4 regions of the Acidovorax sp. GW835-FHT14G06 genome follow, and region 4 is predicted to be linked to each of the others. Evidence: predicted binding sites of a transcription regulator. Region 4 holds the regulator's gene; each other region holds the start of a gene.
What was found. Region 4 encodes FNR, which switches genes on or off when oxygen is low (the NO sensors DNR and NnrR bind a similar motif). Its sites were predicted from a motif close to TTGATNNNNATCAA; they were not measured.
Positions count from the first base shown of each region.

Region 1: the regulator FNR is predicted to act here: its motif matches at 5,289-5,302, upstream of AC1Q64_RS07145 (oxygen-binding di-iron domain-containing protein).
Region 2: the regulator FNR is predicted to act here: its motif matches at 4,609-4,622, upstream of ubiM (5-demethoxyubiquinol-8 5-hydroxylase UbiM).
Region 3: the regulator FNR is predicted to act here: its motif matches at 6,529-6,542, upstream of cyoA (ubiquinol oxidase subunit II).

Region 1 is NZ_JBXAGA010000003.1:414,687-422,586, forward strand. Features, by position in the region: gene AC1Q64_RS07115 (type IV pilus inner membrane component PilO) at 1-283, opposite strand, end outside; gene AC1Q64_RS07120 (PilN domain-containing protein) at 285-905, opposite strand; gene AC1Q64_RS07125 (pilus assembly protein PilM) at 902-1,981, opposite strand; gene AC1Q64_RS07130 (penicillin-binding protein 1A) at 2,248-4,641, shown strand; gene cyaY (iron donor protein CyaY) at 4,695-5,024, opposite strand; gene lptM (LPS translocon maturation chaperone LptM) at 5,037-5,243, shown strand; gene AC1Q64_RS07145 (oxygen-binding di-iron domain-containing protein) at 5,359-6,186, shown strand; gene msrQ (protein-methionine-sulfoxide reductase heme-binding subunit MsrQ) at 6,260-6,910, opposite strand; gene msrP (protein-methionine-sulfoxide reductase catalytic subunit MsrP) at 6,972-7,900, opposite strand, start outside.
Region 2 is NZ_JBXAGA010000006.1:208,289-216,188, reverse strand. Features, by position in the region: gene AC1Q64_RS12530 (solute carrier family 23 protein) at 1-1,151, opposite strand, end outside; gene AC1Q64_RS12525 (zf-TFIIB domain-containing protein) at 1,283-2,029, shown strand; gene AC1Q64_RS12520 (class I SAM-dependent methyltransferase) at 2,234-3,148, shown strand; gene ubiM (5-demethoxyubiquinol-8 5-hydroxylase UbiM) at 3,249-4,523, opposite strand; gene AC1Q64_RS12510 (hypothetical protein) at 4,703-5,134, opposite strand; gene AC1Q64_RS12505 (acetoacetate--CoA ligase) at 5,365-7,428, shown strand; gene AC1Q64_RS12500 (GGDEF domain-containing protein) at 7,510-7,900, opposite strand, start outside.
Region 3 is NZ_JBXAGA010000002.1:71,445-79,344, reverse strand. Features, by position in the region: gene ribH (6,7-dimethyl-8-ribityllumazine synthase) at 1-327, shown strand, start outside; gene nusB (transcription antitermination factor NusB) at 324-863, shown strand; gene AC1Q64_RS02780 (pyridoxal phosphate-dependent aminotransferase) at 982-2,166, shown strand; gene ybgC (tol-pal system-associated acyl-CoA thioesterase) at 2,187-2,606, shown strand; gene tolQ (protein TolQ) at 2,603-3,316, shown strand; gene AC1Q64_RS02765 (ExbD/TolR family protein) at 3,332-3,754, shown strand; gene tolA (cell envelope integrity protein TolA) at 3,786-4,757, shown strand; gene AC1Q64_RS02755 (MFS transporter) at 5,035-6,375, opposite strand; gene cyoA (ubiquinol oxidase subunit II) at 6,635-7,690, shown strand; gene cyoB (cytochrome o ubiquinol oxidase subunit I) at 7,702-7,900, shown strand, end outside.
Region 4 is NZ_JBXAGA010000002.1:310,032-317,931, forward strand. Features, by position in the region: gene ccoN (cytochrome-c oxidase, cbb3-type subunit I) at 1-1,065, shown strand, start outside; gene ccoO (cytochrome-c oxidase, cbb3-type subunit II) at 1,084-1,716, shown strand; gene AC1Q64_RS03990 (CcoQ/FixQ family Cbb3-type cytochrome c oxidase assembly chaperone) at 1,733-1,870, shown strand; gene ccoP (cytochrome-c oxidase, cbb3-type subunit III) at 1,895-2,809, shown strand; gene ccoG (cytochrome c oxidase accessory protein CcoG) at 2,891-4,336, shown strand; gene AC1Q64_RS04005 (FixH family protein) at 4,401-4,679, shown strand; gene AC1Q64_RS04010 (hypothetical protein) at 4,737-5,030, shown strand; gene fnr (fumarate/nitrate reduction transcriptional regulator Fnr) at 5,141-5,863, opposite strand; gene hemN (oxygen-independent coproporphyrinogen III oxidase) at 6,053-7,435, shown strand; gene AC1Q64_RS04025 (sulfite exporter TauE/SafE family protein) at 7,441-7,900, shown strand, end outside.

The DNA of each region.
Region 1 (7,900 bases), on a different contig from region 4:
GCTTCTTCAAAGCATCCAAACTAACGGCTTTGACCAGTTTATTTTGATAGTCTGTGCGCAAAGCCAATTCCTTGGTACGCTCTCCATCCAACTGTACTTCATAGTCCTGCAAGAATGCAAACCACGATATAGCCGCAACTGCACCTGCGATAAAAATGCAAAGAATCACCTTTGGCAGCACAGGCCATACCGAGGGATCTTTAGTATCAAGATTTTTAAACTGTCGCTGAACAGACTCGATGCGCTCAGCGAAGTTGATCGAATTTTCTTTGATTTTCGCCATGTCACTTACCCCCAGGCGAGGAGGCCGCACCACTGGCAGCCGCTATAGTTTTTTGCGCATCACTGGCACGCACCAATTGAAATTTCAAATTAAAGGATGAGACCCGACGTTGGTCCCTCTGACTCAGTGCGACAGTACTGGCAGTTATCTCCGCAAGCTCCGGTTTAGCCAACCACGGAGTATTACTCGCCAAGTTGCGCAGCAGTTCAGAAACACGCTCATTGGACTGAGCCATTCCCTGCATATTGATTGATTGTCCAGATTGCCTGATCGCCGTGACATACACACCATCGGGCAGTTGCTTGACCAGCTCAGTAAGCAAGTGAACGGGCAAATTTCTATCGGACTGAAGATCTTCCACGGCCTTCTGGCGCGCACGCAGTGAGGCGATCTCATCTTCAATGGAGGCAATTTCTTTGATCTGCCCTTCCAATACCTTGATTTCCTGTTGAAGAAAGGCGTTCTTGTTCTGCTGATCCGTGATCATGATCTGAAACCACCAGTAGATGGCTCCGGCAATAGCAAGCCCCAACAGAAACGATGCAAACATCGTCGCCTGAAAGGCCTCCTTGCGGCGCTTACGGGCCTCCTCGCGGTGAGGCAAAAGATTGATAAGAATCACTGCAGGAACCTCCGCATAGCAAGACCGCAAGAGGTCAGGTACGACGGTGCTTCACGCACCATTTTTTTCAGTCGCACGGAACTTCCGATTTCCATGCCATCAAATGGGTTGACGGCGCTGCATGCAAAACCTGTTTGTTGGGTGACTGCTTCCGTCAGCCCGGGCAGCGGAGCAGACCCCCCGGCCAACATGATGTGGTCTACACGATTGTGCGGCGTGCTGGTGAAGAAGAACTGCAAGGCCCGGCCAATTTCCTGGGCCATGCTGTCAACAAAAGGACGAAGGACCGCTGATTGATAGTCTTCTGGCAAATCACCGCTACGCTTTTTGCTCTCGGCTTCCTCTACCGAAAAGCCGTACTGGCGAACAATCAGTTGGGTCAGTTGTGCGCCGCCAAAGGCTTGGTCGCGGTCATACAGAACTTCTTCGTTCCGGATCACCTGCATGCTGGTCGTCAAGGCGCCCACTTCAAAGAGCGCCACCATGGCGTCCACGCCCTTATTTGGCAACGCTTCAATCAAGCGCCCTGCAGCCAAGCGCGATGCATGCGATTCAATATCGACCACAACAGGCTTCAGCCCAGCAGCTTCCGCCAAGCCTTGCCTGTCTTGAACTTTTTCGCGCCGGGATGCAGCAATCAGCACATCGACATCCCCTGGCGCATTCTTGCTGGGACCAATGACGCAAAAGTCCAAGCTGACTTCATCAAGTGAAAATGGGATGTATTGATTGGCTTCGGATTCGACCTGAACCTCCAGCTCCTGCTCCGTCATGCCACCAGGCAGCGTAATCTTTTTAGTGATTACTGCGGACGGAGGCAGGGCGAGGGCCACGTTTTTGGTTCTGGTGCCACTTTTCTTGACCAGTCGACGCAATGCGTCCGCGACCTCGTCAAATTTTTCGATGTTGCCATCGGTGATCCAGCCTCGCTCCAGCGGCTCGATCGCACAACGCTCAAGGACCAGACTACCTGCCTTATCGCGCCCCAACTCCACCAGCTTGACGCTGGAGGAGCTGATGTCGATTCCCAGCAGCGGAGCAGACTGGCGACTGAACAAAGACCCCATTGAGATCAAGATTGGTCCCCTGTAACTTGCCAAAATGAGGCAACAAAACTTAACACTTCACATGAATGCTATCAGTAAGATAGTTCTCCAGCAAAGATTTTTCCCCCTGTAACGCCCATAGAGCGTTGCCAAAAGCAGACGAAATTTCTGGGTGCGGCAATACCACTTGGCCAGTACAGGAAGCCTTTCGGCGGCGTCCTGCCAAGCGTGAAATCGGATTTCGCCCCGCTGTAGCAGACATTTTTATAATGGGCGGTCTTACCCATCGGAGCGATATGCCGCCCTCTCCCTCGAAGTCCTCCGACAAATCGGATACCTCTCCTGCCCGCACTCGGCCCGGTTGGCTTCGCTGGTTGGTTCGCATCGCGCTCTGGATCACCGGGCTGGCGGCTGCTGCGGCGATGGGCTTGGCGCTCACGATCGCAGTGGCATTGTCAGTGGCCTACCCCAACCTGCCAGATATTTCAGACTTGGCGGACTACCGTCCCAAGTTGCCGCTGCGCGTGTACTCCGCTGAGGGTGCTTTGCTGGGCGAGTTTGGTGAGGAGCGCCGCAACCTCACTCCCATCGACGAGATTCCGCAAGTCATGAAAGACGCAGTGCTGGCGATCGAAGACTCTCGCTTCTTTCAGCACGGTGGCGTGGACTACAAAGGTGTGCTGCGTGCGGGCCTTGCCAATTTGGGGCGGGTGAAAAGCCAAGGCGCCTCGACGATCACCATGCAAGTAGCACGTAATGTTTATCTTTCATCTGAGAAAACATTTACTCGCAAAATTTACGAAATCTTACTGACTTTTAAATTGGAGCACCTGCTGAGCAAGGATCAGATTCTTGAGATTTACATGAATCAGATTTTCCTTGGCAATCGTGCGTATGGTTTTGCGGCTGCCTCCGAGGCTTATTTTGGCAAACCGCTTAAATCCGTTTCCATCGCTGAAGCTGCAATGCTTGCGGGTTTGCCCAAGGCACCATCTGCCTACAACCCCATCAGCAATCCCAAACGTGCCCGCGCTCGCCAGCAGTACATCATCGAGCGGATGGAGGAAAACGGCTTCATCACTGCGCAACAAGCAGAGCAAGCCAAGAAGGAAGAGTTGAAAATCCGTACGGGACCCGACAACACACGCATCCACGCGGAGTACGTTGCCGAAATGACCCGCCAGCTCATCTTCGCGCAATACGGCAATGAGGCCTACACGCGCGGCCTTAACGTTTACACCACCCTCAATGCGGCAGAGCAAGAGGCCGCCTATGTTGCGCTGCGGCGCGGGATCATGGATTACGAGCGGCGCCAGCAGTACCGGGGACCGGAGAAGTTCGTGGCGTTGCCTACAGCAGCCCAGGAAGTGGAGGACGCCATTGACGACGCGCTTGCCAACCACCCCGACAACGGTGACGTGCTCTCCGCTGTGGTGCTGGAGGCATCCGCCAAACGCATCCTGGCCGCTCGTGCCAATGGCGACTCGCTGGAGATCACCGGCGATGGACTCAAACCTGCGCAGTCGGGGCTCAGCGACAAGGCGCCGCCCAATATCAAGATCCGGCGCGGTGCCGTCATCCGCGTGGTCAAGACGCCCAAGGGCTCCTGGGAGATTACACAACTGCCCGAGGTAGAAGGCGCCTTTGTCGCGCTCGACCCCCGCAATGGCTCCATCCGTGCATTGGTGGGTGGATTCGACTTTGACAAGAACAAGTTCAACCACGCAGCGCAGGCATGGCGCCAGCCTGGTTCGAGCTTCAAGCCGTTCATCTACTCAGCAGCGCTAGAAAAAGGCTTCACGCCTGCCACCGTGATCAATGACGCTCCGCTGTTCTTCGACGCGGGTGTCACTGGTGGTCAGCCGTGGGAGCCCAAGAACTACGACGGCAAGTACGACGGCCCCATGACTATGCGCACAGGCTTGGCGAAGTCCAAAAATATGATTTCTATCCGGATCCTGCAGGCCGTGGGCCCCAAAACCGCGCAGGAATGGGTGGGGCGATTTGGATTCGACCCTGAAAAGCACCCGGCCTACCTGACCATGGCGCTGGGTGCGGGCTCGGTCACGCCCCTGCAAATGGCATCCGCATATTCCGTGTTTGCCAACGGGGGCTACCGCGTCAATCCTTGGCTGATCGCGAAGGTGACCGACCATAAGGGCCGGGTCATTTCAGAGATCACGCCACCCGCGCTCAACGAGCAGCCCCGGGCCATCGACGCGCGCAACGCCTTTGTGATGAGCAGCCTGTTGCAGGAGGTGACCCGCACCGGCACTGCAGCAAGGGCCCAGTCCACCCTCAAGCGCCCCGATCTTTATGGCAAAACCGGCACCACCAACGATTCGGTGGACGCGTGGTTCGCGGGGTTCCAGCCCACCATCGCGGCTGTCACCTGGATCGGGTACGACACGCCGCGCAATCTGGGCAGTCGGGAAACCGGCGGGGGCCTCAGCCTGCCGGTGTGGATCAGCTTCATGGAGCGCGCACTCAAGGGCGTGCCAGTGATGGAGCCCACCGTGCCACCCGGCGTAGTGAATGTGGGTGGCGAGTGGTTCTATGAAGAATACGCGCGCAACGCGGGCGTCTCAAGCGTGGGTGTAGATGATCGTTCTGCCTCCTCCGCAGTAACGCCCCAAGCACCGCCGCCTTCTGAAGAACGCAGCCGCATCCTCGATTTGTTCCGGAACTGAGCCCTTCGTACTCCGCAGCGCCGCCCTCTTGAGCTGGGCGAGCGCGGAGTAAGTTAAGGGGCAAACTGCAGCGGCATCCCGGACTGTTGCGACGCATCGCGCGTGAGGCACGCAAAAAATTCGCCAGCGCCCTTGGTGTCCTGCCAGTGGCTGCCATCAAAACGATAGTGATAGCCGCCAGACCGGGCGGCCATCCACACCTCGTGCAGCGGCTTTTGCAGGTTGATCACGATCTGGCTGCGGTTGGGAAAAGTCAAAGTCACCATGCCCCCCGAGCGCTGGCTGTCCACATCGGCATCCGAAGTGTCGTTGATGCGATCACAGCTGCGTTCGACGGCAAGCAGCAGTTGTTCGGCGTGGTCCATGAATTCGAGGTCGGTCATTACAATTTGCGCATGTTGAAAGCTCCCCAAATTCTAGTCAGGACGCTTGTCCTTGCTGCCAGTGCGGCGGCCCTCTTCGGCTGCGGTCAGCGGGGGCCGTTGTATCTGCCTACCGGCCCTGCGGCAAGCCAGCGCGCCACGCTGCCGCAAACACTGACCCCGGGCAAAGACGCCAGCAGTGCGCCCACACCCGCCGCCACCGCTTCCCAGCCACGCTGACACACCCAGCCGCCTGCGCAGGATCGCCAGGCAATGCGGTTTCGCTTGATTTCCATCAAGCACAAACTCTAGGGGTACTCGTACAGTCTGCGCTTTATTGCACCGCAGGATGGCCATGGCCCTGGAACTCTACCGCGACAAAAATCATGCTTGCCTGATGTTCACCGACCTCATTGAGGAGGATGGACAGGCCGTGCAGGCCAATCAGTTCCTGATCGTGGACGATGACACCGGCGCCATCATCGACCCGGGCGGCAACCTCGCGTTCAACGAACTGTTCATGGGGATGACCAAACATTTCCCGCCGCACAAGCTGTCGTACCTGATCGCTTCGCATGCGGACCCGGACATCATTGCCTCGCTGGACCGCTGGATGACCAGCACCAAGGCCAACCTGGTGATATCGCGTGTGTGGGAGAGGTTTGCGCCGCACTTCACCAAGGTGGGCAAGACAGAAAACCGGGTGATCGGCGTGCCGGACGGTGGCGGCCACCTGCCCCTGGGGCGCCATGAACTGGTGCTGCTGCCCGCGCACTTCATGCACTCCGAAGGCAACTTCCACTTCTACGACCCGGTCAGCCGCATCCTGTTCACGGGCGACCTGGGGGTGTCCATGATGTCGGGGGCCGAAGCCCGCGTGCCGGTGACCGACCTCAAGGCGCACATCCCGCGCATGGAAGGTTTCCACCGCCGCTACATGGTGTCCAACAAGATACTGCGCCTGTGGGCACGCATGGCCCGGCAACTCGACATTGCCATGCTGGTGCCGCAGCACGGTGCCCCCATCATGGGCAAGGAAGCCATCAACGACTTCTTTGACTGGATCGAGAACCTGATGTGTGGCATTGACCTGTTCGATGACCGCGCGTACCAGATTCCTACCGCGTACATCGACCCTGTGACCCGACAGATGCGTCCCGCGCTGCGGGCAGTCAACGGCTAAAAATCAAAAGAAATCGGCTGCTAGCGCAACAAAAACATGCGCTAGCAGCTATTATTTTTATAGCAAAGCCCCATCAGGGTGAACCCACCGCTGACCGCCCCGCGGCAGCACCCGCCGATGCGGCGGCGCGCTTATGAAGTCGGTGCCAGAGCCGCCAACCCAGTAGCACGCCGAGGATACTGGCGTAGACCGCCACTTCACCAAAGTTGTTCTTGCCAGCACGCATCCAGAAAAAGTGCAGAACGGCCAACCCGGCCACCGCATAGACGGCGCGGTGCAACGCCTGCCAGCGTTTGCCGCCCAGGGCCTTGATGGCGCGGTTGAACGACGTGGCGGCCAGCAAGGCCAGCAGCACCAGGGCCAATGAGCCCACCAGAATGAATGGCCGCTTGGCAATGTCGCGCAGGATGTCCGGGATATCGAAACCCATGTCGAACCAGCTGTAACTCAGCAGGTGCAGCACGCCATAGAAAAACACGAACAACCCCAACATGCGCCGATAGCGCGCCAGTTGCGGGGTGGAGGTAATGACCCGCAGCGGAGTGATGGCCAGCACCACACACAGCGCCCGCAGCGTCCAGTCACCGGTTGCCCGGATCAATGCCTCCGCAGGGTTGGCACCCAGCTGGTTCGCCACCGCCGCATAGACCAGCCATGCCAACGGCAAAAGGCACAACACAAACACCACCGGCTTGGCGACGGGGTGGAGCAATAGTTTTCGCATCGCGATTCAAGAACCACCTTGGTCTCGCAGGCCGCCCAAGGTGGCAGCGAGACCCGGGCGATCAGTAGAACTTCTTGAGGTCCATGCCCGCGTAGAGCTGGCCGACCTGGGCTTCGTAGCCGTTGAACATCAGCGTCTTGCGCTTCTTGGCAAACAAGCCATCCTCGCCGATGCGCCGCTCGGTCGCCTGGCTCCAGCGGGGGTGATCCACATTGGGGTTCACGTTCGAATAAAACCCGTACTCCTGCTGGGCCGCCTTGTTCCACGCCGTGCCTGGTTCCTTTTCGACAAAGCGGATCTTCACAATGCTCTTGGCGCTCTTGAAGCCGTACTTCCATGGCACCACCAGACGCACCGGCGCGCCGTTCTGGTTGGGCAGCACTTCGCCGTACATGCCAAAAGCCAGCAAGGTCAGCGGGTGCATGGCTTCGTCCATGCGCAGGCCTTCCACGTAAGGCCAGTCCAGCACGCGCGAGCCGACAAAAGGCATGGTCGCCTTGTCGGCCAGCGTGACGAACTCGACGTACTTTGCACTGCCTTGTGGCTCTACACGCTTGATCAGTTCTGCCAACGAATATCCCACCCAGGGGATGACCATGGACCAGCCTTCCACGCAACGCAAGCGGTAGATGCGTTCTTCCTGCGCGCTGAGCTTGATCAAGTCTTCGATGCCGTATTTGCCGGGCTTCTTGACCAATCCTTCGACCTCCACCGTCCACGGTGTGGTCTTGAGGGTATGCGCATTGCGAGCAGGGTCAGCCTTGTCGGTGCCAAACTCGTAGAAGTTGTTGTAGGTGCTGGCGTCTTTGTAGTCGGTGAGCTTCTCCATAGACACAGCCCCCGCCACTGCCGACTTGGCACCCGCCAGTGGAGCCAGCTTGCCAGGGCGCGCGACGGCAGCCTGCTGCGCCAGCGCCTCGCGGCCCGCCCAGGCCGCGATCGCGGCACCTGCGGCACCGCCCGCCATAAGCTTGAGCATCTGGCGACGGT
Region 2 (7,900 bases), on a different contig from region 4:
AGGTTCTTGTTCTGCGAAAAGTCCACCTTGTTGTCCACCCAGATCTTGGCCCCGGCCACCGCTATCAGGCCAAACACCACGATGGACACGCCGCCCATCACCGGCAGCGGAATGGTCTGGATCAGTGCGCCGAATTTGGGGGAAAAGCCCAGCACCAGCGCAAACACACCCGCCAGCAGGAACACGGCGGTGGAATAGATCTTGGTCGCCGCCATCACGCCGATGTTTTCGGCATAGGTGGTCACGCCCGTGCCACCGGCGCTGCCACTGACCATGGTGGCAATGCCGTCGCCGATGAACGCGCGGCCCATGTAGCGGTCCAGGTTCTGGCCGGTCATGGCCGTCACGGCCTTCACGTGGCCCAGGTTCTCGGCCACCAGGATGATGGCCACGGGCGCAATCAGCAGCATGGCATTGCCGCTGAACTGCGGGGCTGCAAAGTTCGGCAGGCCAAACCACGCAGCGTTGGCCAGTGCAGTCAGGTCCATGGGCTTGCCCAGGCCCAGGCCGTTGGTCAGTACTGCATAGATGATGCTGGCCACGATCAGCCCGACCAGGATCAACAGGCGCTGCACCATGCCGCGCGTGAGCACGGCCACCAGGCCCACGCTCACAAAGGTCACCACCTGCATCCAGCTGTCAAAGTTGCTGGCCGCCATGTTCTTGATGGGAATGCCCGCGAGGTTCAGCCCGATCACCGCCACCACCGAGCCCGTGACCACGGGCGGCATGAAGCGCTCGATCCAGCCCGTGCCAATCGCCTGCACCAGCGCTCCGATGAGCGTGTAGACCAGGCCACACGCAATGATGCCGCCCAGCGCCACGCCGATGTTGGCATTGGCCCCTTGGCCCGCATAGCCCGTGGCCGCAATCACCACGCCAATGAACGCAAAGCTCGAGCCCAGGTAGCTGGGCACCTTGCCGCCGGTGACGAGGAAGAAGATCAGCGTGCCGATGCCGCTCATCAGGATGGCCACGTTCGGGTCAAAGCCCATCAGGATGGGCGCCAGCACCGTGGCGCCAAACATCGCAATCACGTGCTGCACGCCCATCACCGCCGTCTGCGGCCAGGGCAGCCGCTCGTCCGGCGCGATCACGCCGCCTTGTTGCAACACATCAGCGCTTTTCACACGCCAGTTCATGAATCCCATGTGGTTGTTCCTTGTGGTTGAGGCGCGAATGCTAGTGGATGCGGCCAGGGTGGGGGACGAGCATCCCGGGCGGGTTACGATGCCCCCGCCCCCGCGAGGCGCCCCGCACCGCTGCCCAGACCCTCACTGCCATGTTTCCTGCACCCACTTGCCCCTCGTGCCGCCAACCCATGCAGGCACACCGCTTTGCCAGCAACCTGGGCGATTCGCTGGAGCTGGACATCTGCTTTGCCTGCCAGGGCCTGTGGTTTGACCGGCACGAGAACCTGAAGCTCACGCCCCAGTCCGTGGTCGAGCTGTTTCGGCTGCTGCACGAGCACCGTGTGGACCAGCACCAGGCCCTGGCCGAGAGCATGGCCTGCCCGCGCTGCAACACCAGCCTGGCCAAGGGTTACGACGTGGTGCGCAGCGGCCGCTACATGGTGTACCGCTGCGGGCGACAGCATGGGCGCTTCAGCACCTTCTCGTCCTTCATGGTCGAAAAAGGCTTTGTGCGCCACATGACGCGCCCCGAGATTGACGACCTCGCCAAGCGCGTGGGCGCCATCTACTGCACCAGCTGCGGCGCGCCCGTGGACATCCGCAAGGACCACGCCTGCCCCTATTGCCGTGCCGCTTTCTCCCTCATCGACCCCCAGGCCGTGGTGCGCGCCATGGAGGGCTATGCCGCCGCGAGCGCCAAGGCACCGGCGGCGCCGGCATCGCCCGTGGACATTGGCGACGCCCTGGTGGCCCTGGAGCGCGACCGCACCCGGGCCGAGCGGGAGCGCCAGAAGCGGGCGTTCACCACGGCCAGCAGCGACGCCAATGACAGCTCGTTCACCGGAGATCTTCTGGCCGCCGGGGTGGCGCTGGTGTGGGCGCTGGTGAAGGACTAGGGATTCAGCGTCGCGCTGGCGGCAAGCCCCGCCAGTGCATTGACATACCGCAGCATGCGCTGCGGTCATTCACGACAGACTGGGGCAGACCGTTCAGAATGGTCCAAGAACCTGTTCTGAGGCCCCGAGGCCCCGAGGCCCTGAGGCCCTTGCCCTGGGCCACCCACGCAACCGTGGCGCCCGCTGCCACTGGAGGAGCGCCCCGTGCCGCAGTCCCCCACCCGACGTCCAGCCCGACCGCCGCGCAGCCCTGCGCCACCGGCGCGTGTGCCCCGCCCCACCGGCAGCCTGCTGCAGCGCGCACAGCTGCCGCCCGTGCCCAGCACCCTGCTCATCCCTTTGGCCGCGCGTGCCCACGGCGGCCGCTATTTCCCCTGGCTCGACTGCCACGATGCGGTGGCCCAGGCCTTGCTGACCCAGCTGGGTGCCGATGTGAACAGCACCCTGGACGACCTGCCCACGGTGCTGCATGTGCTGTGGCGCACCCGCGCCATCAAGGAGGCGGGGCACGCCTTTTTTGCCGAGCACCCGCAGGCCCTGGGCGTCAACCTGGGGTGTGGCCTCACGCACCACTTCCAGTGGCTGGACACGGGGGCCAACCATTGGCTTGATGCGGACCTGCCTGCAGTGATGGCGCTGCGCAAGCCCCTGTTGCCGCCGCAGTGCCCGCGCATCCGCCATGCCGATCTGGACCTGTCGCAACCCGGCTGGTGGCAGCGGCTCGGGCTGCCCGCGCAGCGCACCGCCCCCCCGGTGCTGCTGGTGTGTGAGGGCGTGTTGATGTACCTGCCACCCGCGCAGGTGCACGCCGTGCTGGCCGAGTTTGCGCAGCACGCGCCGCCGGGCTCGCGCATGGTGCTGGATGTGATGACGCGCCAGGCCGTGGGTTGCGCGGCCCGCCACGCCAGCGTGGGGCCTACGGGCGCAGAGTTTCGCTGGGGTGTGGGCCGCATGGCAGAGCTGGCAGCCGTGCACCCGCGCCTGCAACTGCTGCGCGAGCAAAGCGTGGCGGAGGGCTATGGCTGGGCCGGTATTGCCATGGACATGTGGTGGCGCCCCTGGATCGGTGCGCCGCTGTATGGCCTGGCCACGCTGGGGGTAAGGGACGGCCCCCCCTGAGCCGCTTCGCGTCTTCCCCCTGAGGGGGACGCCACCGGTGGCCTGGCAAAGCCAGCTCCACGGTGGCGCTGGCGTGGGGCGCGCCCGTTGCAGAGGTTGGCTACGGCCTGAGCGTCAGTGCGCGCATCCATTGGGGTGCCTTGCCCGTCAGCTGCCCCACGATGGCCGCCTGCAGCGGTGGCAGGCGCCGCGCGCCCTGCAGCACCAGTTGCCGCAGCAGGCGGGGTACCGGGCGGGCGTCGGTGTACAGGCGCACGATGGCGTTGGTGCCCTGGTAGATGGGCCAGGCGTGGCGGTGGTGGCCCTGGGCGTAGGGGGTGAGTGCGTCGGCGCTGCCAATGTCCAGCCCTCGCTGGCGTGCGCTGACCAGCGCGGCGGTGAGCCGCTCCACGCCGGCCAGGCCCAGGTTGTAGCCATGGGCCGTGACCGGGTGCATGCCCACGGCAGCGTCGCCCAGCAGCGCGCAGCGGTGGCCCGCAAAACGCTGCGCATACACGGCCACCAGCGGGTAGGCGTGGCGTTCGCCCACCAGCGCCATGGGGCCCAGCCGGTCGTTGAACTGGGCCTGCACCTGGGCGGCAAAGGCCTCGGGGCCTTTGGCTATCAGCGCCGCCGCATCGGCCGCACCCGCGGTGACCACCACCGAGCACAGCGCATGCCCCTCTTGGGGGTCGTCCGGCAGGGGCAGCACGGCCAGTGTGCGGTCGTAGCCAAAACACTCGTGGGCCACGTTGCCGTGGGGCAATGTGTGGCGCATGCGGCAGACGATGACGGTGCGGCCAAAGTCGGTCATCTGCGCGCCCATGCCCAGCTGGCGGCGCGTGGCCGAAAAGCGGCTGTCGGCGGCCACCAGCAGCGGGGCGGTCAGGCGCTGGGGCGTGGCGTTGTTGCCGGGTGCGGTGGGCACGCAGTCCAGCTCGGCATGGCCGGGCAGCGTGGCCACGCGGGTGACCTGGGTGCTGGTGACAAGGTGAACCCCCGGCGTGCGGGCCGCCACGGCATAGGCGGTGCGCCGCAGCGCATGGTTGGGCACGATAAAGCCCAGGGCGCCGGGCGCTGCACCCCCCGGGGTCTGCGGAGTGTTCAGCTGCAGCGCGCTGTGCTGACCCAGCGGACCGTCGTGTACCTGGGCTTCGCTGATGGTGCCCACCTCATGATCGGCCAGCCGGGCCCAGGAGCCAAGGCGTTGCAGCGTGGACCGGCTGGGGTGCGTCAGCGCGATCTCGCGGCCGTCGGGCGCAGGCGCGGCCAGCACGCTGTCGCTCTGCTGTTCCACCACGGTGGTGGTGAACCCGGCCTGCGCCAGGGAGATGGCCAGCGACAGGCCCGCCGGGCCTGCGCCGACGATGAGCACGTCGCTGTGGTGGGTGGTCATGGCGGGAGGGATGCAAGGTGACAAGGCGCCCGCCCCGGCGTGGGGAGGCAGCGCGCCATTGTGGGCGGGCGGGCTTTGGCGGGCTTTGCCCTGCGTCAAGCCATGGTGTGGCGATGCTATCCAATCGATAGCTGCTTGTGCATATGGTTCTAGCGCTTGGTGGCTAAAACACCCATATGTCAGTCCTTGGCCGCCTTGCGCGGGGTTTTGGTGGACTTCTTCCTGGCCGGGCCCGCCTTTTTACCGCGCAGGTGCAGTACCCAGGTGACCAGCAGCCACAGGTAGCCTGCAGCGATGCTGTACGCCGCAAAGGCCGCCAGCGACAGCGGCGGCGCGGTGACGGAGCGCGGGTTGGCAATGGTCTCCAGCAACTGGCGCGTGCCGGTACCCAGCGTAGGCGTGGCGTGCTGGCTGCCCGAGCGGGCCATGAGGGCGCCCATGAAGGTGAAGAACTCCATCAGCAGCGCGCCGATCAGAAAGCAGGCCAGCAGGGCCATCAGCTGTGCAAACGCCCGCCGGTTGCCCTTGGCCAGGAACACGATGACCGACACCAGCCACAGCACGGGCAACAACAGGGCCACGGCGGGCCAGGCGGAAAGGAGCATTTGCATCAGAGCGACGGGCCAGGGCCCCCGGGGGAAATTTCGGCAACAACTGGCGCACAGGCGCCCAGAAACGGCCCAGGGGCATGTGCCCGCCAAACCATGCGCAAAGTATAGGTATCCCGCTGGTGGGGTCGCCGCTCCCGGCCGCGCAGCACCCGCAGGCCCGGTTTTGGCATGTCAATTCGGAGACCGCGCAGCATGGTCAATGCCGCAGCGCGCTGGTACGCTGCGTCGCCATGGAGACAAAACAAAACACCCCGCCTTTCATTCCCCAGATCCGCCTGTACCAGAACTGGCTGCGCGACGCCCGTGGCCTGCAGTTCGACAGCTACGACGCACTGTGGCGCTGGTCCACCACCGAGCTCGATGCCTTCTGGCAAAGCGTGTGGGACTACTTCCAACTGGAGTCGCCCACCCCCCACACGGCCGTGCTGGCCAAGAACACCATGCCCGGCGCGCAATGGTTTCCCGGCGCCCAGGTCAACTACGCGCGCCAGGCGCTGAGGCATGTGGATGCGGCCCACGCCGCAGGCCTGCCCGCCATCATCAGCCGCAATGAAAAAGGTCACCACCGCGAGCTGAGCTGGCCCGAGTTGCGGCGCCAGGTCGCGTCGCTCGCGCTGCACCTCAAGGCCCAGGGCGTCCAGCCCGGCGACCGCGTGGCCGCCTACCTGCCCAACGTGCCCGAGGCCATGATCGCCTTCCTGGCCACGGTGAGCATCGGCGGCGTGTGGAGCATCTGCGCGCCCGACATGGGTACGCATGCGGTGCTCGACCGCTTCCGCCAGATCGAACCCAAGGTGCTGATCGGCGTGGATGGCGTGAGCTACGGCGGCCGCGACCACGACCGCCGCCCCGTGCTCGCCGAGCTGCGCGAGGCCCTGCCCAGCGTGCAGCATGCCGTGCTGCTGGGCAATCTGGATGCTTCTATTTCTATAGCAGACTGGACAGATTGGACTAGCGCTACCGCCCAAAACGATGCAGAAACGGCTGCCTTCGAGCCGATGTGGCTGCCGTTTGACCACCCCCTGTGGATCGTCTATTCCAGCGGCACCACCGGTTTGCCCAAGCCCATCGTGCACGGCCACGGCGGCACGGTGCTGGTGGCGCTGCAGCTCAAAGTGCTGCACAACGACATCGGCTGCAGCTACGAGCCCAACAGCTTTGGCGAGCGCTACCACTGGTACAGCTCCACGGGCTGGGTGATGTGGAACGCGCAGCTCTCGGGCCTGCTGTCGGGCACCACCTGCGTGATCTACGACGGCAACCCCGGCGGCAGCAAGGACCACCCCGACTGGGGCGTGCTGTGGCGCTTTGCCGCCGAGACGGGCGTGACCTTCTTCGGCGCGGGCGCGGCGTTTTTTGCCAACTGCATGAAGGCGGGTATCACGCTGGCCGACTATGGCGACCTCACGCGCATCCGCGCGCTGGGCACCACCGGCTCACCGCTGTCGCCCGAGGTGCAGCAGTGGGGTACGGCGCAGTTCGAAGCGCTGGGCACATCCGATATCTGGTGGAACAACATCTCGGGCGGCACCGACTTTTGCGGTGCCTTCATCGGCGGCCACCGCGAGATGCCCCAGGTGCCGGGCGAGATGCAGTGCCGCATGCTGGGCGCGGCCGTGGAGTCATGGGATGCCGAGGGCCGCCCTGTGCAGGACGCGGTGGGCGAGCTGGTCTGCGCGCAGCCGATTCCATCGATGCCGCTCTACCTGTGGGGTGACAAGGACGGCAGCCGCTACCTGTCGAGCTACTTCGACATGTATCCCGCAGGCCATGGCCGCCAGCCCGGCGGTGGCGATGGCCCCGCGGGCATGGGCGCGGTGTGGCGCCATGGTGACTGGCTCAAGATCGGCGCCAACGGCGGCTGCGTGATCTACGGCCGCAGCGACGCCACCATCAACCGTCACGGCCTGCGCATGGGCACGAGCGAGATCTACAGCGCTGTCGAATCCTTGCCCGAAGTGCTCGACAGTCTGGTGGTGGACCTGGAGTACCTGGGCCGCGAAAGCTACATGCCGCTGTTTGTGGTGCTGCGCCCCGGCAACGTGCTGGACGAGGCCCTGCGCGCGCGCATCAACGGCGCGGTGCGCACGGCCCTGAGCCCGCGTTTTGTGCCCGACGACATCTTTGTGGTGGCGGAGGTGCCACGCACCCTGAGCGGCAAGAAGCAGGAGCTGCCCATCAAGAAACTGCTGCTGGGCCAGCCCATCGACAAGGTGGTCAACAAGGACGCCATGGCGAACCCGGGGTGCCTGGACTGGTATGTGGCGTTTGCTGCAGAGCGCAAGGTTGCATAGCCACGCCGAACCGGTGGCCCCTTGCAACCGGAGCGCAGAATGCCTGCAGCGCCAACGCTGGGCGGGCCGTCAGCGGTGGGGCTATTCGGGCATGAACCCGTCAAACCGTTTGAGCACGGCGTTGGCGCGGCCGTTTGACTTGGCGGCATACAGTGCCTGATCGGCGGTGGTCAATAGAGCGCTTGCACATGCAGAGGGGCTGCTTGCGGAAACGTCCCGCAAGCCTTCACGGCAGTCTGCCCAGCGGGCTGACTCCTTGTCAAAGCAACCGACACCGATAGAGACGGTAAGAAATCCTGTCCCCGAAGCCGTGTGCGGGATTTTGAGCCGTGCCACATTCGCCATCAGTGAACTCGCGACGGTCATTGCCCCGGCGCCATCGGTATCCGGCAGAATCAACGCAAACTCTTCTCCACCGTAACGGGCAGGAAGGTCTGCAGGGCGATTTGTACAGGCACGCATGGCACGAGCG
Region 3 (7,900 bases), 240 kb from region 4:
GTCCAAGAAAAACACATCAAGCATGTGCTGGTGCCGGGCGCGCTCGAAGTGCCCGTGGCCTTGCAGGCCATGGCCGAAAGCGACGAGTACGACGCGCTGATCGCGCTGGGCTGCATCATCCGGGGCGAAACCTACCACTTCGAGCTGGTGGCCAACGAATCCGGCGCGGGCGTCACACGCCTGTCGCTGGACTACCAGATCCCGATTGCCAACGCCATCATCACCACCGAAAACCTGGAACAGGCCATTGCCCGCCAGACCGAAAAGGGTGTGGACGCGGCCCGCGTCGCTGTGGAAATGGCCAACCTGCTGGACGCACTGTCATGAGCGAAAACACCCCTACGCCATCGTCGGCACGTCCGCCCAAGCAAACCCGCACCGGCCTCAAAAGCACGGGCACACGCAAGGCCGCCTCCAAGTCCAACCGCAGCCGCGCGCGCGAGTTCGCGCTGCAGGCGCTGTACCAGCACCTGGTGGGCGGCAACGACGCTGCGGCCATCGACGCGTTCACGCGCGACTTGGCGGGCTTTCACAAGGCCGACTCGGCACACTACGACGCACTGCTGCACGGCTGCATCGAGCACGCCGCCAGCATGGATGCACTGATCACCCCGCTGCTGGACCGCAAGATGGCCGAGATCTCGCCCATCGAACACGCCAGCATGTGGATCGGCGTGTACGAGTTCCAGAACTGCCTGGATGTGCCCTGGCGCGTGGTGCTCAACGAATGCATCGAACTCGCCAAGGAGTTTGGTGGTACGGACGGCCACAAGTACGTGAACGCCGTGCTCAACGGCCTGGCCCCCCAACTGCGCGCCGTGGAAGTGGCGGCCGACAAGGCCGCAGGCGCGGGCGCTGCCTGACCTGTCACCGCCCCGCTGCCGCCCTGCCCGTTGAACCGGGGCGGCTTGGTTTCTTTTCTTTCTACGCCCTCACGCCACCACGTCCACAAGGGGCCCGGTCGGGGCAGGATGCCATTCCATGAAGTTTTCCACGCGCGCCGAGCGCATTGAACCGTTTTATGTGATGGAGGTCGCCAAGGCCGCGCAGGCCCTGGCCCGCGAGGTGGCGGGCACGCGCGAACCGATGATCTTCTTGAACATCGGCGAGCCCGACTTCACCGCCCCGCCCCTGGTGCAGGAAGCCGCAGCCCGCGCCGTGCACAACGGCGCCACGCAGTACACCAACGCGCTGGGACTGGATGCGCTGCGCGAGCGCATCAGCGGCTGGTACCAGAGCCGCTTTGGCGTCAACGTGCCTGCGCGCCGCATCGTGGTCACCGCCGGTGCATCGGCCGCGCTGCAGCTGGCGTGCCTGGCGCTCATCGATTCGGGCGACGAAATTTTGATGCCCGACCCGAGCTACCCCTGCAACCGCCACTTTGTGAGCGCCGCAGAAGGCAAGGCCGTGCTGCTGCCCACCACGGCGGCAGAGCGCTACCAGCTGAGCGCCGACAAGGTGCGCGCGGCGTGGAATGAAAAAACGCGCGGCGTGCTGCTGGCCTCGCCCTCCAACCCCACGGGTACTTCGATTGCGCCCGATGAGCTGCGCCGCATCCACGACGTGGTGCGTGCGCACGACGGCATCACGATGATCGACGAGATCTACCTGGGCCTGTCGTACGAGGAAGAGTTTGGCCACACCGCACTGGCCATCGACGACAACATCATCAGCATCAACAGCTTCAGCAAGTACTTCAACATGACCGGCTGGCGCCTGGGCTGGATGGTGGTGCCCGACGCGATGGTGCCGGTGGTCGAGCGCCTGGCGCAGAACCTGTTCATCTGCGCCAGCACCGTGTCGCAACACGCAGCACTGGCCTGCTTCGAGGCCGAAAGCATTGCCGAATACGAACGCCGCCGCGCCGAGTTCAAGGCCCGGCGCGACTTCTTCATCCCCGCGCTGCAGTCGCTGGGCCTGAATGTGCCCGTGATGCCCGACGGTGCGTTCTACGCCTGGGCCGATTGCACGCAGGCCGCGCAGCGCCTGGGTGTGACAGGTAGCTGGGACTTTGCGTTTGAGCTGATGCGCCGCGCGCACATTGCCGTCACGCCGGGTCGAGACTTTGGCACGGCCGAGCCTGAGCGCTTCATCCGCTTTTCGACCGCCAACTCCATGGCGCAACTGCAGGAGTCCGTGGAGCGGCTGCGCAAGCTGCTCGGATGACCAAGGCGAGCGACCCCACGATGGCGTTTGAATTTCCGATCCGGATTTACTGGGAGGACACCGATGCCGGTGGCATCGTGTTCTACGCCAACTACCTCAAATTCTTTGAGCGCGCGCGCACCGAATGGCTGCGCTCGTTGGGTGTGGGCCAACAGCAGTTGCGGGAACAAACCGGCGGCATGTTTGTCGTAACCGACGCGCAGCTGCGCTACCACCGCCCCGCACGGCTGGACGATGAACTGATTGTTACCGCCGCCCTACAGAGCAGTGGCCGCGCATCGTTGACAATAGTGCAGCAGGCGCTCCTGAAACCAGAGCAGATGACCGACCAGCCCCCCACCTTGCTGACCGAAGGCACCATCCGCATCGGATGGGTTGATGCCGCCACCCTGCGCCCCGCCAGAATTCCGAGCACCCTCCTGGAACAACTCACACCATGAATTCCCAAAACATGTCCATCATCTCCCTGGTGCTGCACGCCAGCTGGGTGGTGCAACTCGTGATGCTGCTGCTGCTGGGCGTGTCGGTGGCTAGCTGGGCCGCCATCTTCCGCAAGCTGTTTGCCTTGAAGCGCGTGAAGACTCTGAACGAAGACTTCGAGCGCGAGTTCTGGTCGGGCACCAGCCTGAACGACCTGTACGCCGCCGCCGCGCAAAACGCCAAGCAGGCGGGACCCATGGAGCGCATTTTTGCCAGCGGCATGCGTGAGTACCAGAAACTGCGCGAGCGCCGGATCACCGACCCGGGCACCTTGCTGGACGGCGCGCGCCGCGCCATGCGTGCGAGCTTCCAGCGTGAGATGGATGTGGTCGAGTCGAGCCTTTCGTTCCTGGCCTCGGTCGGCTCCGTATCGCCGTACGTGGGTCTGTTCGGCACCGTGTGGGGCATCATGCACGCCTTCACCGGCTTTGCAGGCATGGAACAGGTCACGCTCGCCACCGTGGCCCCTGGCATTGCCGAGGCGCTGGTCGCCACCGCCATCGGCCTGTTCTCGGCCATCCCGGCCGTGATCGCCTACAACCGCTTTGCGCGCGACATTGACCGCGTGGCCACACACCAGGAGACCTTCATCGAAGAGTTCTCCAACATCCTGCAGCGCAACCTGGGCGCCCAGCCTGCGCCTACGGGCCACACGGCCTCCGGCCACTGATCCGGGAGGCACCCCATGCCCGCCATGGCATCTCGCGGCCGAGGCCGCCGCACCATCAACGAGATCAACATGGTCCCGTTCATCGACGTCATGCTGGTGCTGCTCATCATCTTCATGGTGACGGCGCCCATGCTCACGCCCGGCGTTGTTGATGTGCCCAGCGTGGGCAAGAGCAAGAACATGCCCAAGGTGGTGGCCCAGGTCATCGTCAACAAGGACGGCACGCTGCAGTTCAAAACCCCCGAAGCCACGCGCAGCCTGAACCAGCGCGAGATCGGCGACGCCGCCAGCCGCTGGCAAAAGAGCCAAGGGCCCGAGAGTGCCGTAGTCATCAGCGCCGACAAAGGCGTGCAGTACGAAACCGTGGTGAAGGCGATGGATGCCCTGCAGAAAGCAGGCGTGCAACGCGTAGGCCTGTCGGTCAAGCAAGGCGGTTGAACCGAACCCGCCCGGCACCGCTCAGACGCCCATGCACGCCCACTCCGACCGCGACCAGTTTGCCCCGCCCCGCCCACCGGCACGCCTGCGCGCCATCACGCTGGCGGTGCTGGTGCATGCGGTGCTGATCGGCGCGTTGACCTGGGGTGTGAACTGGAAGAACACGGCCGACCAGCCCGCAGTGGAGGCCGAGCTGTGGGCCGCCGTGCCCACACAGGCCGCGCCGCGCGCCGTGGAGCCCCCACCGCCCCCGCCACCGCCTCCGGTACAGCAAGTCACCCCTCCCCCGCCCCCCGCGCCCCCTGTGCGTGCTGCCGAGCCGCCCGACACACGCGAGGCGGACATCGCCATAGAGCGCGAGAAAAAGCGCCTGGAGCAGGAAAAGAAAGCCCGCGAGCAACAGCAGCTGCGCGAAAAGCGCGAGCGTGAGCGCAAGGAAGAAGAACGCCGCGACCGCCTGGAGCAGGAGAAAAAAGAGCGTCTGCAAAAAGAACGCGACAAAGAAAAGGAACAGCGCGAAAAGCAGCTGGCCGAGCAGAAAAAGGCTGAGCAGGACAAGCAGAAGAAGCTGGCCGAAGACAAACGCAAGGCCGACGAGGCCGCCAAGCGCAAGGCAGAAACCGAGGCCAAGCAACTGGCTGAACAGCGTGAGGCCAACCTGCGCCGCATCCAGGGCATGGCCGGGGCCACAGGGGGCGAGAACGCCACGGGCACTGCGCAGCGCAGCGCGGGCCCCTCGGGCAGCTACGGCGGCAAGGTGGCGGCCAAGGTCAAACCCAACATCGTGTACCCGGACGCGATCTCGGGCAACCCGCGCGCCGAGGTCGAAGTGCGGCTGTCGCCCGACGGCACCATCGTGGGCAAGCGCCTGGTGCAGTCCAGCGGCAACAAGGCCTGGGACGACGCGGTGCTGCGGGCCCTGGACAAGACCGAGACGCTGCCGCGCGATGTGGACGGTCGCGTGCCACCCTCCCTCACCATCGGCTTCAGGCCTCAAGACTGAGCTGGACTCCGAGCCCCGGCAAGGGCTTGCCCTGCTGCGGTGGGCCCTTGCCTCGTTGCTGATGCGCTCAGGGAGTCCACGCAGCAGCGGCGTTTACCGCCTGCGCCTGAAGCCTCGTGGCAGTTTGCCCTGACACGCTGGACTGGGCCGTGCCCTGCGAACTCCCAAAAGCAAAGCGCCCGGCAGAACCGGGCGCCCTTTTTAGAGTTATACGACTGTAGCGCTAGTGGAATATGCGCCGCAAGCTATACATTCAATAGCAAATCGAAAACATCAATCAGCGGTCGCGACGCTCCATGCGACGGTTCAGGTTCAGCGCGCCCAGCGTGCAGGCCACGCCCGACAGCAGGTACACCGTCACCGCCAGCAGGCCAAACTGCGACGACAGATACAGGGCCACCAGCGGTGCGAAGGCTGCGCCAATGATCCAGGCCAGGTCGGCTGACAGGGCGGCGCCGGTGTAGCGGTACTGCGGCGAGAAATTGGCCGTGACCGTGCCCGATGCCTGGCCATACGACAGGCCCAGCAGCACGAAGCCCAGCAGCAGGAACATGGTGCTGCCCACTTCGCCAGTGTTGAGCAGTACGGGCGCCATGAAGCTGAACACGCCAATCAGCACGGCCATGCCGCCCAGCAGCTTGCGGCGACCCAGGTGGTCTGACAGCCAGCCCGACACCATGATGGCGCCCGCCGCGAGGAACGCGCCGACGATCTGCACGCCCAGGATCTGGGTAACGGGCTGGTCGGAGTACAGCGTGATCCACGACAGCGGAAACACCGTGACCAGGTGGAACAGTGCAAAGCTGGCCAGCGCCGCAAAAGCGCCCAGCAGCACGTTGCTGCCTTCGTCACGCATGACGCGGCTCACAGGTACGGGCTGCAGCTCGCGGTCCTTGAGCAGTTCGGAGTACGACTGCCCCACCACCAGGCGCAGGCGCGCAAACAGGGCCACCACGTTCACGGCAAAAGCCACAAAAAACGGATAACGCCAGCCCCAGGCCAGAAACTCTTGCACTGTGAGGCTGCTGTACAGGTAGGCAAACAGGCCCGCAGCCAGCACAAAGCCCAGTGGCGCGCCCAACTGGCCAATCATGGCGTACCAGCCACGGCGCTCCTTGGGAGCCGACATGGCCAGCAGCGAAGGCAGGCCGTCCCACGAGCCACCGAGCGCGAGCCCCTGACCCACTCGCAGGATCAGCAGGGCCACGATGGCTGCGGTGCCCACATCCTTGTAGCCAGGCAAAAACGCCATGCCCACCGTGCAGACGCCCAGCACGAACAGCGCAATGGTCAGCTTGGTGCCCCGCCCCCAGCGCCGCTGGATGGCCATGGAGATGGCGGTGCCCACCGGGCGAACCACGAAGGCGACGGCCAGCAGCGCGAACGCCATCAGTGTGCCGTCCAGACGGGACAGGAAGGGAAAAAGGAAGGACGGGAAGACAAGAACGCAGGCGATCCCGAAAACGAAGAAGTCGAAATACTCGGACGAGCGCCCGATGATCACGCCCACAGCGATTTCGCTGGGGGTGACGTCTTCATGCGTATCAGCCCGCGAGAGAGAGGCGGCACTTTCTTGAAAACCGGCCGCAGGGTAAGTGGCAGTGGCGGGGCTGCTCATGAACATGGCTCCTTGACGTTGTTAGCTAACTAAGACCACTCCGTTCTACACGCAACGCTGGCAGGCCACAAGTGCGGTTTCACTATGCCGGCTGCAGGAAATGTCCTTCAAAGCCCCAATTGCACCAATTTGGTGCAATTTCCATCCGTGCGTTTGACCTTGGACAAAATGTCCAATCGACAAAAAAGCTAGCGCTAGTACATTCGCACACATCCCGTTATCCGCGTTTACCCTGAAACGCATTGATCGCGCAATACACATGCTCAAACTTCCCCAACTTCGTGGGCCCACCTGGCTGCTCGCTCTGGCAGCCCTGGGCAGCTTGGCAGGCTGCAGCAAGGCTGTCGTGCTCAACCCTGCCGGTGACGTCGCTGCCCAGCAGGGCCAGATGGTCATCACCGCCACGCTGCTGATGCTGATCATCATCGTGCCCGTGATCGCGCTCACCCTGCTGTTTGCCTGGAAATACCGCCAGGGCAACACCGAGGCCGAGTACGACCCGGAATGGCACCACTCCACCACGCTGGAACTGGTGATCTGGACCGTGCCCTTGCTGATCATCATCGCCCTGGGCGCCATCACCTGGATCGGCACCCACAAGCTCGACCCCTACCGCCCCCTGGACCGCATCGACGCACAGCGCGCCGTCCCCGCCGACGTGAAGCCGCTCGAAGTGCAGGTGGTGGCCATGGACTGGAAATGGCTGTTCTTCTACCCCGAGCAAGGCATCGCCACCGTGAATGAAGTGGCAGCGCCGGTGGACCGCCCCATCCTGTTCAAGCTGACGGCCACGTCCACCATGAACGCGTTTTATGTGCCAGACCTTGCCGGCATGATCTACGCCATGCCCGGCATGCAGACCGAGTTGAACGCGGTGATCAACAGGCCCGGCGTGTTCAAGGGCATGTCTTCGCACTACAGCGGCGCAGGCTTCTCGGGCATGACGTTCAAGTTCCATGGCCTGAGCAACGATGAATTTGCGCAGTGGGTGCAAAAAGCCAAGACCGAAGGCAAGCCCTTGGACAAGGGCACCTACCTGAACCTGGTCAAGCCCAGCGAACGCGATCCGGTACAGCGCTTTGCCTCGGTGGAAGAAGGCCTGTATGACAAGGTGCTGAACCGCTGCGTCGAAGACGGAAAGATGTGCATGCACCACATGATGGCCGTTGACGCCCTGGGTGGCGACGCCTACGTGCGCGCTGCAGGGCTGAACCTGCCCCAGGACGTCTGCACCGTGCAAAACGCCTCTCAGGTTGTGGCAGCACTCGAAACCCGCAACGCACCGGCACCAACGTCTGGCGCCAGCATCCGTTAATGAGCACTCCTATGTCCTCCGAAACCGTATCTCCTGCCCATTGGGCGCTGGGCCGCCTCAGCTGGGACGCCGTGCCGATGGCGCACGAGCCCATCGTGCTGGCCACTTTTATTGCCGTGGTGCTTGGCGGCCTGGTCGTCGTGGCCGGCATCACCAAGTTCCGCCTGTGGGGCCCTCTGTGGCGCGACTGGATCTGCAGCATTGACCACA
Region 4 (7,900 bases):
GCTGAACTTGAATGGCCCATCGACATCCTGATCACGCTGGTCTGGGTGTCCTATGCCATCGTGTTCTTCGGAACCATTGGCACCCGCAAGGTCAAGCACATCTATGTGGCCAACTGGTTCTTTGGTGCCTTCATTCTGGCCGTGGCTTTGCTGCACCTGGTGAACAGCGCAGCCATCCCTGCGGGCATGATGAAGAGCTATTCGGCCTATGCCGGTGTGCAGGACGCCATGGTGCAATGGTGGTACGGCCACAATGCAGTGGGCTTCTTCCTGACCGCAGGCTTCCTGGGCATGATGTACTACTTCATCCCCAAGCAGGCGGGTCGTCCCGTGTACTCGTATCGCCTGTCGATCGTGCACTTCTGGGCGCTGATCTTCACCTACATGTGGGCCGGTCCCCACCACCTGCACTACACCGCGCTGCCCGACTGGACGCAATCGGTGGGCATGGTGTTCTCGCTCATCCTGCTGGCCCCCAGCTGGGGCGGCATGATCAACGGCATCATGACCCTGTCGGGTGCATGGCACAAGCTGCGTGACGACCCCATCCTGCGCTTCCTGATCGTGTCGCTGTCGTTCTACGGCATGTCCACGTTCGAGGGCCCGATGATGTCCATCAAGACCGTCAATGCCCTGAGCCACTACACCGACTGGACCATTGGCCACGTGCACTCCGGCGCCCTGGGCTGGGTGGGTCTGATCTCGATGGGTTCGCTGTACTACCTGGTGCCGCGCCTGTTCGGCAAGGACAAGATGCACTCCGTCAAAGCGATCGAGCTGCACTTCTGGATGGCCACCATCGGCATCGTGCTGTATATCGCAGCGATGTGGATTGCCGGCGTGATGCAAGGTCTGATGTGGCGCGCGGTCAATCCCGACGGCACGCTCACCTACACCTTCGTGGAAAGCGTGAAGGCCACCTATCCCTTCTATGTGATCCGTGTGGCGGGTGGCTTGCTGTACCTGGGCGGCATGCTGGTCATGGCCTGGAACGTGTGGCTGACTGCCATCTCGGGCCGTTCGGTCAAGGTGGCCATTCCTGCTGTGAACGCGGCCCACGCTTGAGTCCGAAGGAGATCATTCATGTCCAACAACAACACATCTGCTTCGACCGGTTTCTCCCATGAAAAGGTGGAGACCAACAACTTTCTGATGATCGTGCTCATCCTGATCGTGATCGCCATTGGTGGTCTGGTCGAGATCGTGCCCCTGTTCTTCCAGAAGTCCACGACCGAGGCCGTCAAGGGCGTGGAGCCCTACAACGCCCTGCAGCTGGCGGGCCGCGACATCTACATCCGCGAGGGTTGCTACAACTGCCATTCGCAGATGATCCGCCCCTTCCGCGCCGAGACGCTGCGCTACGGCCACTACTCGGTGGCGGGTGAGTTTGTGTATGACCATCCCTTCCAGTGGGGCAGCAAGCGCACGGGTCCTGACCTGCACCGCGTGGGTGGCAAGTACAGCGACGAATGGCATCGCATCCACCTGAACAACCCCCGCGATGTGGTGCCCGAGTCCAACATGCCCGCGTACCCCTGGCTCGAAAAGAACCAGGTGGACCCTGCAGTGATGGCTCCCCGCATGAAGGCCCTGCGCACCGTGGGCGTGCCTTACACCGACGAGCAGATCACTGCTGCGGCGGGCGAGGTCAAGGGCAAGACGGAGCAGGACGCGCTCATCGCCTACCTGCAAGTCATGGGCCGTGCGCTCAAGTAAGCAAAGGAGATATCCCATGGACATCACCACCATGCGCATCGTCGCCACCCTGGCATCGATGGCCTGCTTCATTGGCATCTGGGTCTGGGCCTACCGCGGCCGCAACAAGGCCCGGTTCGACGAGGCAGCCCAGCTGCCTTTCGAGACAGATTGACCTCCACCAGAACGAGAACACCCCATGAGTGACTTCACCAGCAATTTCTGGTCGGTCTTTGTGACCACGCTGACCCTGGTCGGCATCATCGCCTGCGGCATCCTGCTTTGGATGGCAGGCCGCAAGAAGGTGGTTGCCACCTCCGACAACACCACCGGCCACGTCTGGGACGAGGACCTGGTCGAAATGAACAACCCCCTGCCGCGCTGGTGGGTGTGGCTGTTCGTCATCACCATCATCTTTGGCCTGGGCTACCTGGCTGCCTACCCAGGTCTGGGCAGCTTCACTGGCAAGCTCAACTGGACGCAAAAGGGCGAGTACGAAGCCGAAATGGCCAAGGCCAAGACGGAGTTGGAGCCGCTGTACGCCCGCTTTGCATCCATGAAGCCCGAAGACGTGGCCAAGGACCCGCAGGCCCATGCCATTGGCGAGCGCTTGTTCATGAACAACTGCGCGCAGTGCCACGGCTCGGATGCACGCGGCAGCAAGGGCTTCCCGAACCTGACGGACAGCGACTGGCTCCATGGCGGCACACCCGAGAAGATCCGCGAGACGCTGGAGAAGGGCCGCATTGGCAATATGCCCCCCATGGCAGCAGCCGTGGGCACTCCAGAAGATGTGCGCAACTTGTCGCACTATGTACTGAGCCTGTCGGGCAGCCCGCATGACTCGCTGCGTGCGTCCCTGGGCAAGCCCAAGTTTGCGGCATGCGCGGCCTGCCACGGCATGGATGGCAAGGGCAACCAGGCTCTGGGTGCGCCCAACCTGACCGACGATATCTGGCTGCATGGCTGGGGCGAGGCCGCCATCACGGCCATGATCAACAACGGCAAGGTCAACCAGATGCCAGCACAGGCCGAGAAGTTGACCGAGGCGCAGATCGGCGTACTCTCTGCCTATGTGTGGGGTTTGTCGAACAAGCAGGTGGCTGCACGTTGACATGTCCGCCGGGCGATGTTTGAAGCACTGCCCGGGTTTTCTTTTCAAAGCGCGCCCCTTATCCGTTCATAAAGCGACACCATGAGTACACCCAGCGAGCCTGCTCGCAAGGTCATTCCGATCACGCCAGTCGCCGCCGATGCCTCTTCTGCGGGCGAGATCATCTCGCTGTACGAAGCGCAAAAGAAAATCTACCCGCGCTCCATCAGCGGCTTGTTTGCGCGCTGGCGCTGGGGCATGGTGTTTCTGACACAGCTGGTGTTTTATGGGCTGCCGTGGTTTGAATGGGGCCAGCGCCAGATGGTGCTGTTTGATCTGGGGGCCCGCAGGTTCTACATCTTTGGTCTGGTGCTGTATCCGCAGGATTTCATCTACCTCACCGGCCTTCTGATCATTTCGGCGCTGTCGCTGTTCCTGTTCACCGCCGTGGCGGGGCGCCTGTGGTGTGGCTTTGCCTGCCCGCAGACGGTGTACACCGAAATGTTCATGTGGATCGAGCACAAGATCGAAGGCGATCGCAGTGCCCGCCTCCGTCTGGACAACGGTCCCTGGACGTTCGAGAAGATCCGTAAAAAGTTTCTCAAGCAGGTGGTATGGATTGCCGTGGCCCTGTGGACCGGCTTCACCTTCGTAGGGTACTTCGTGCCCATCCGTGAATTAGGCAGCGAGCTGCTGGCGTTTGAGGGTGGCTGGCAGATTTTCTGGGTGCTTTTCTACGGTTTTGCCACCTACGGCAACGCAGGCTTCATGCGCGAGCAGGTCTGCAAATACATGTGCCCCTATGCGCGCTTTCAGAGCGCGATGTTTGACAAAGACACGCTGATCGTCACCTACGACCCTGAGCGTGGCGAGCAGCGCGGCCCGCGCAAGAAGAACATTGACTACAAGGCCCAGGGGCTGGGCGACTGCATTGACTGTTCGCTGTGTGTGCAGGTCTGTCCTGTGGGCATCGATATCCGCAAGGGTTTGCAATATGAATGCATTGGTTGCGGGTTGTGTGTGGACGCCTGCAATACGGTGATGGACAAGATGCAGTACCCGCGTGGTCTGATCCGCTATTCCACCCAGAACGGCGTGGCCAAGCGCTGGACGCAGTCCCAGATGCTGCGTCGCGTGTTGCGTCCCCGTGTGCTGATCTACACCGCCGTGCTGGTAGCACTGTGCGTTGCCATGCTGGCCAGCCTGGTGGTGCGCACGCCGCTGAAGGTGGATGTCGTGCGTGACCGGGCCGCGCTCTCGCGCATTGTGGCGGGGGGCAAACTGGAGAATATTTATCGGCTGCAGATCATGAATGCCACGGAGGGCGAACAGCGCTACCGCATCAGTGCGCGTGGACTGGAGGGGCTGGAGGTGGCCTCCGAGGCCGAAGTGGACATTGGCGCAGCAGAGTCGCGCTGGGTGGCCGTGCGTTTGCAGATTCCGTACGGTTCCGCCACGTCGGGCTCGCATGCGGTTCAGTTTGACGTGCAGGCCGTAGGGGCAGCTGCCCATGTGACGGAAAAATCCGTGTTTCTTGTGCCGCGTTGAGCGGCATCCCGGTGGGGCCTTTCAGGGCCGCACTTTGACCGATATTGTTGAGGAGTAGAGCACCATGTCTTCAAACCCTGCCATCGCGACACCGGCAGTTCCCGTGCCCTGGTGGAAGTTCGGCCATGTGTGGCTGGTGATTGCCGGGCCTGCCATCGTGATCGTGGCTGGCTTTGTGACGCTGTGGCTGGCGATTTCTCGGCCTGACCCGGTGGTGGCCGAGGATTACTACCGACAGGGCATTGAGATCAACAAGACCTTGGTGGCGCCGGAGAAAAGCCTGGCACCGGCACTCAAGGCCCGCAACCATGCGGCCACCCCCGTGCAAGACCAACCACGCTGACAACCCGCCGGTCGCTGCCCCCAGCGACCCCAGGCAGCACCAGGAGACAGAACCGATATGTGGACGCAACGCCTGATGTGGATTGCATGGCCCGCCTTCTTGATGGCGGGCGTGCTGGAGATGCTGGTTTTTGCCATGGTGTACCCCCAGGACCTGCACTGGTTCGGCCAGCCCCTGGCGCTGTCACGGCAAGGGGTGTACACCCTCGCATTTTTTGTGTTTTGGGCCATCACCATGGCCACGAGCGCATTGACGACACTGCTGTCCATGTCTCCGTTCGAGGTCAACCGGTGCCCGGTGCCCGATGGGGAGCGCCCCGACGATTGCCGCAAGACATCGTCCTGCCCCTGAGCCCTTTTCGCCTGCTTGTCTGGGCATGCAATGCATGCCGTTTCGCAAGAGATGGTTGTACTTTGTGCGGAACCGACCCTCTGCGTGGAAGTGGCTCAGTGTCAGTGTCGTCAGTGGCAGGTCTGCTGGCTGTTCACAATGCGTCGCAGGGCATCGGTGTCGAGAATGCGCACATGGCGCTGTTTGACTTCCACGATCCCTTCTTCCACAAACTTGGAGAAGGTCCGGCTGACCGTTTCGAGTTTGAGGCCGAGGTAGCTGCCGATTTCTTCGCGCGTCATGCGCAACACCAGTTCCGACTGCGAGAAGCCCCGTGCATGCAGGCGCTGCACCAGGTTCAGCAAAAAGGCGGCCAGGCGTTCCTCGGCACGCATGCTGCCCAGCAGCAACATCACGCCGTGCTCGCGCACGATCTCGCGACTCATGATTTTGTGCACGTGGTGCTGCAGGGCTGTGACTTCGCGTGACAGCTCTTCAATGCGGTCGAAGGGCATGACACACACTTCGGCGTCTTCAAGTGCCACCGCATCACAGGTATGGTGGTCATTGACGATGCCGTCGAGCCCGATGATCTCGCCCGCCATCTGAAAGCCCGTGACCTGGTCGCGACCGTCTTCCGTGGCCACGCAGGTCTTGAAGAACCCGGTGCGGATGGCATACAGGGACGTGAAGGACTCGCCATTGCGAAACAGCGTGCCTCCGCGTTTGACTTTGCGACGGACGGCAACCACCTCGTCAATGCGCTGGAGCTGCTCTTCGTTCAAGCCCACGGGCATGCACAGCTCGCGGAGGTTGCAGTTGGAGCAGGCGACTTTGATGGTGAGCGGGTTCATAGGCACATGGACTTGGGTTGTTGGTCGAGCATATCGTGCTTGCCGTACACGAACCTGAATACAGGGCGCGGGCGAGCGGCTGACCTTCATCAAATTGTCGCCGTATCGCTTGTTGGTTCACTTGATGCAGGTCAAGGACATGTCCCGGAGCCTACGGCACAGTCAAGGTGTACGCAAGGAAATTTCCCCATGACTGCTGTTTCGCCAGATCTTCTGCGCCGCTTTGACGTGCCAGGGCCCCGTTATACGTCCTATCCAACGGCTGACCGATTTGTGGAGGCCTTCGGTCAGGAAGATTATGTGCTGGCGCTGCAACAGCGCCGTTCGGGCACGCTGGCCAAGGCCATGCCGCTGTCCCTGTACGTGCACATCCCGTTTTGCGAATCCCTGTGCTACTACTGCGCCTGCAACAAGATCATCACCAAACACCATGACCGCGCCGAGGTCTACTTGCGCTACCTGAGCCGCGAGATCGACCTGCACACCGCGCACTGTGGCGTAGGACAGGTGGTGAGTCAATTGCACCTGGGCGGTGGCACGCCCACCTTCCTCTCAGATGCGGGCTTGCGGGAGCTGATGGCCATGCTCAAGCGCAGCTTCACGCTGGCGCCCGGGGGCGAATACTCGATCGAAGTGGATCCGCGCACGGTCAACTCCGAGCGTCTGGCGCTCCTGGCTGAATTGGGTTTTAACCGCCTGAGTTTTGGCGTGCAGGACTTTGATGCCGAAGTGCAAAAGGCTGTGCACCGCATTCAGCCTGCAGAGCAGGTTTTTGCGCTGGTGGAGTCCGCCCGCTCGCTGGGCTTTGATTCGGTGAACGTGGACCTGATCTACGGCCTGCCGCGCCAGACGCCAGAGTCTTTTGACCGCACGCTGGCGCAGGTGGCGCAGCTGCGGCCTGACCGCATTGCGTTGTATGCCTATGCACACTTGCCGGAGCGTTTCAAACCACAGCGTCGCATCATCTCCGCCGAATTGCCCACAGGCGCGAGCAAGCTGTCCATGCTCTCGCGCTCACTCGATGCGTTCATGGACGCTGGGTATGTCTATGTGGGCATGGACCACTTTGCTCTGCCTACCGACGCACTGGCTGTGGCCAAGCGCCAGGGACGCTTGCACCGCAACTTCCAGGGCTACAGCACGCAGCCAGACTGCGACCTGATTGGACTGGGCGTATCGGCCATCGGCCGGGTAGGGGCGACTTACAGCCAGAACTCCAAGACGCTGGACGAGTACTACGACTTCCTGGACCAAGGGCGGCTGCCTGTGGTCCGCGGGCTGGCCCTGACCCGCGACGACCTGGTGCGCCGCGCGGCCATCATGGCCCTGATGTGCCAGGGCGAGCTGCTGTTCGAGCCGATGGAGCAGGCGTGGTTGATCGATTTCCGTCAGTACTTCGCAGCAGAGTTGGCGCAGCTGGAGGGTATGCAGGAGCAGGGGTTGGTACGGGTGGGGCCTGAGGGCATTGAAGTGACCGCCACCGGGTGGTTCTTCGTGCGCGGTATCGCCATGGTTTTTGACCGTTATCTGCAGGCTGACCGCAACCGCGCCCGGTTTTCGCGCATCATCTGACACCTATGCTTGCAACGGTTGGCTGGACTGCTTTGCTCATGGGGCTCGCCGGTGGGTCCCACTGCCTGGCTATGTGCTCCGCGCCCTGCGGGGCATTGGTGGGGCAGGGCGGCATGCCACAGTCGGACGGGGGTGCAGAGCAGGTGGTGCGTTGGGCGCCGCGTGGCGGTACGCTGCAGCGGACCATGGCCTTTCATGCGGGACGCCTTGTGGGGTATGCCGGCGTCGGTGCAATGGCAGCCTTGGCCATGGACAGTCTGGCATGGCTCACCCAGCAGACCACGGCGCTGCGCCCCGCCTGGACACTCATGCATGTGGCGGTGATGGCCTGGGGGCTCATGATGATGGTGCAGTCGCGCCAGCCTGCCTGGGTGGAGCAGGCTGGCCGCTCCGTGTGGGCGCGTGTTCGCCCGCTGGTCGGGGCTCCGGGCGGAGTGATGGTGGCTGGAGTCTTGTGGGCCCTGA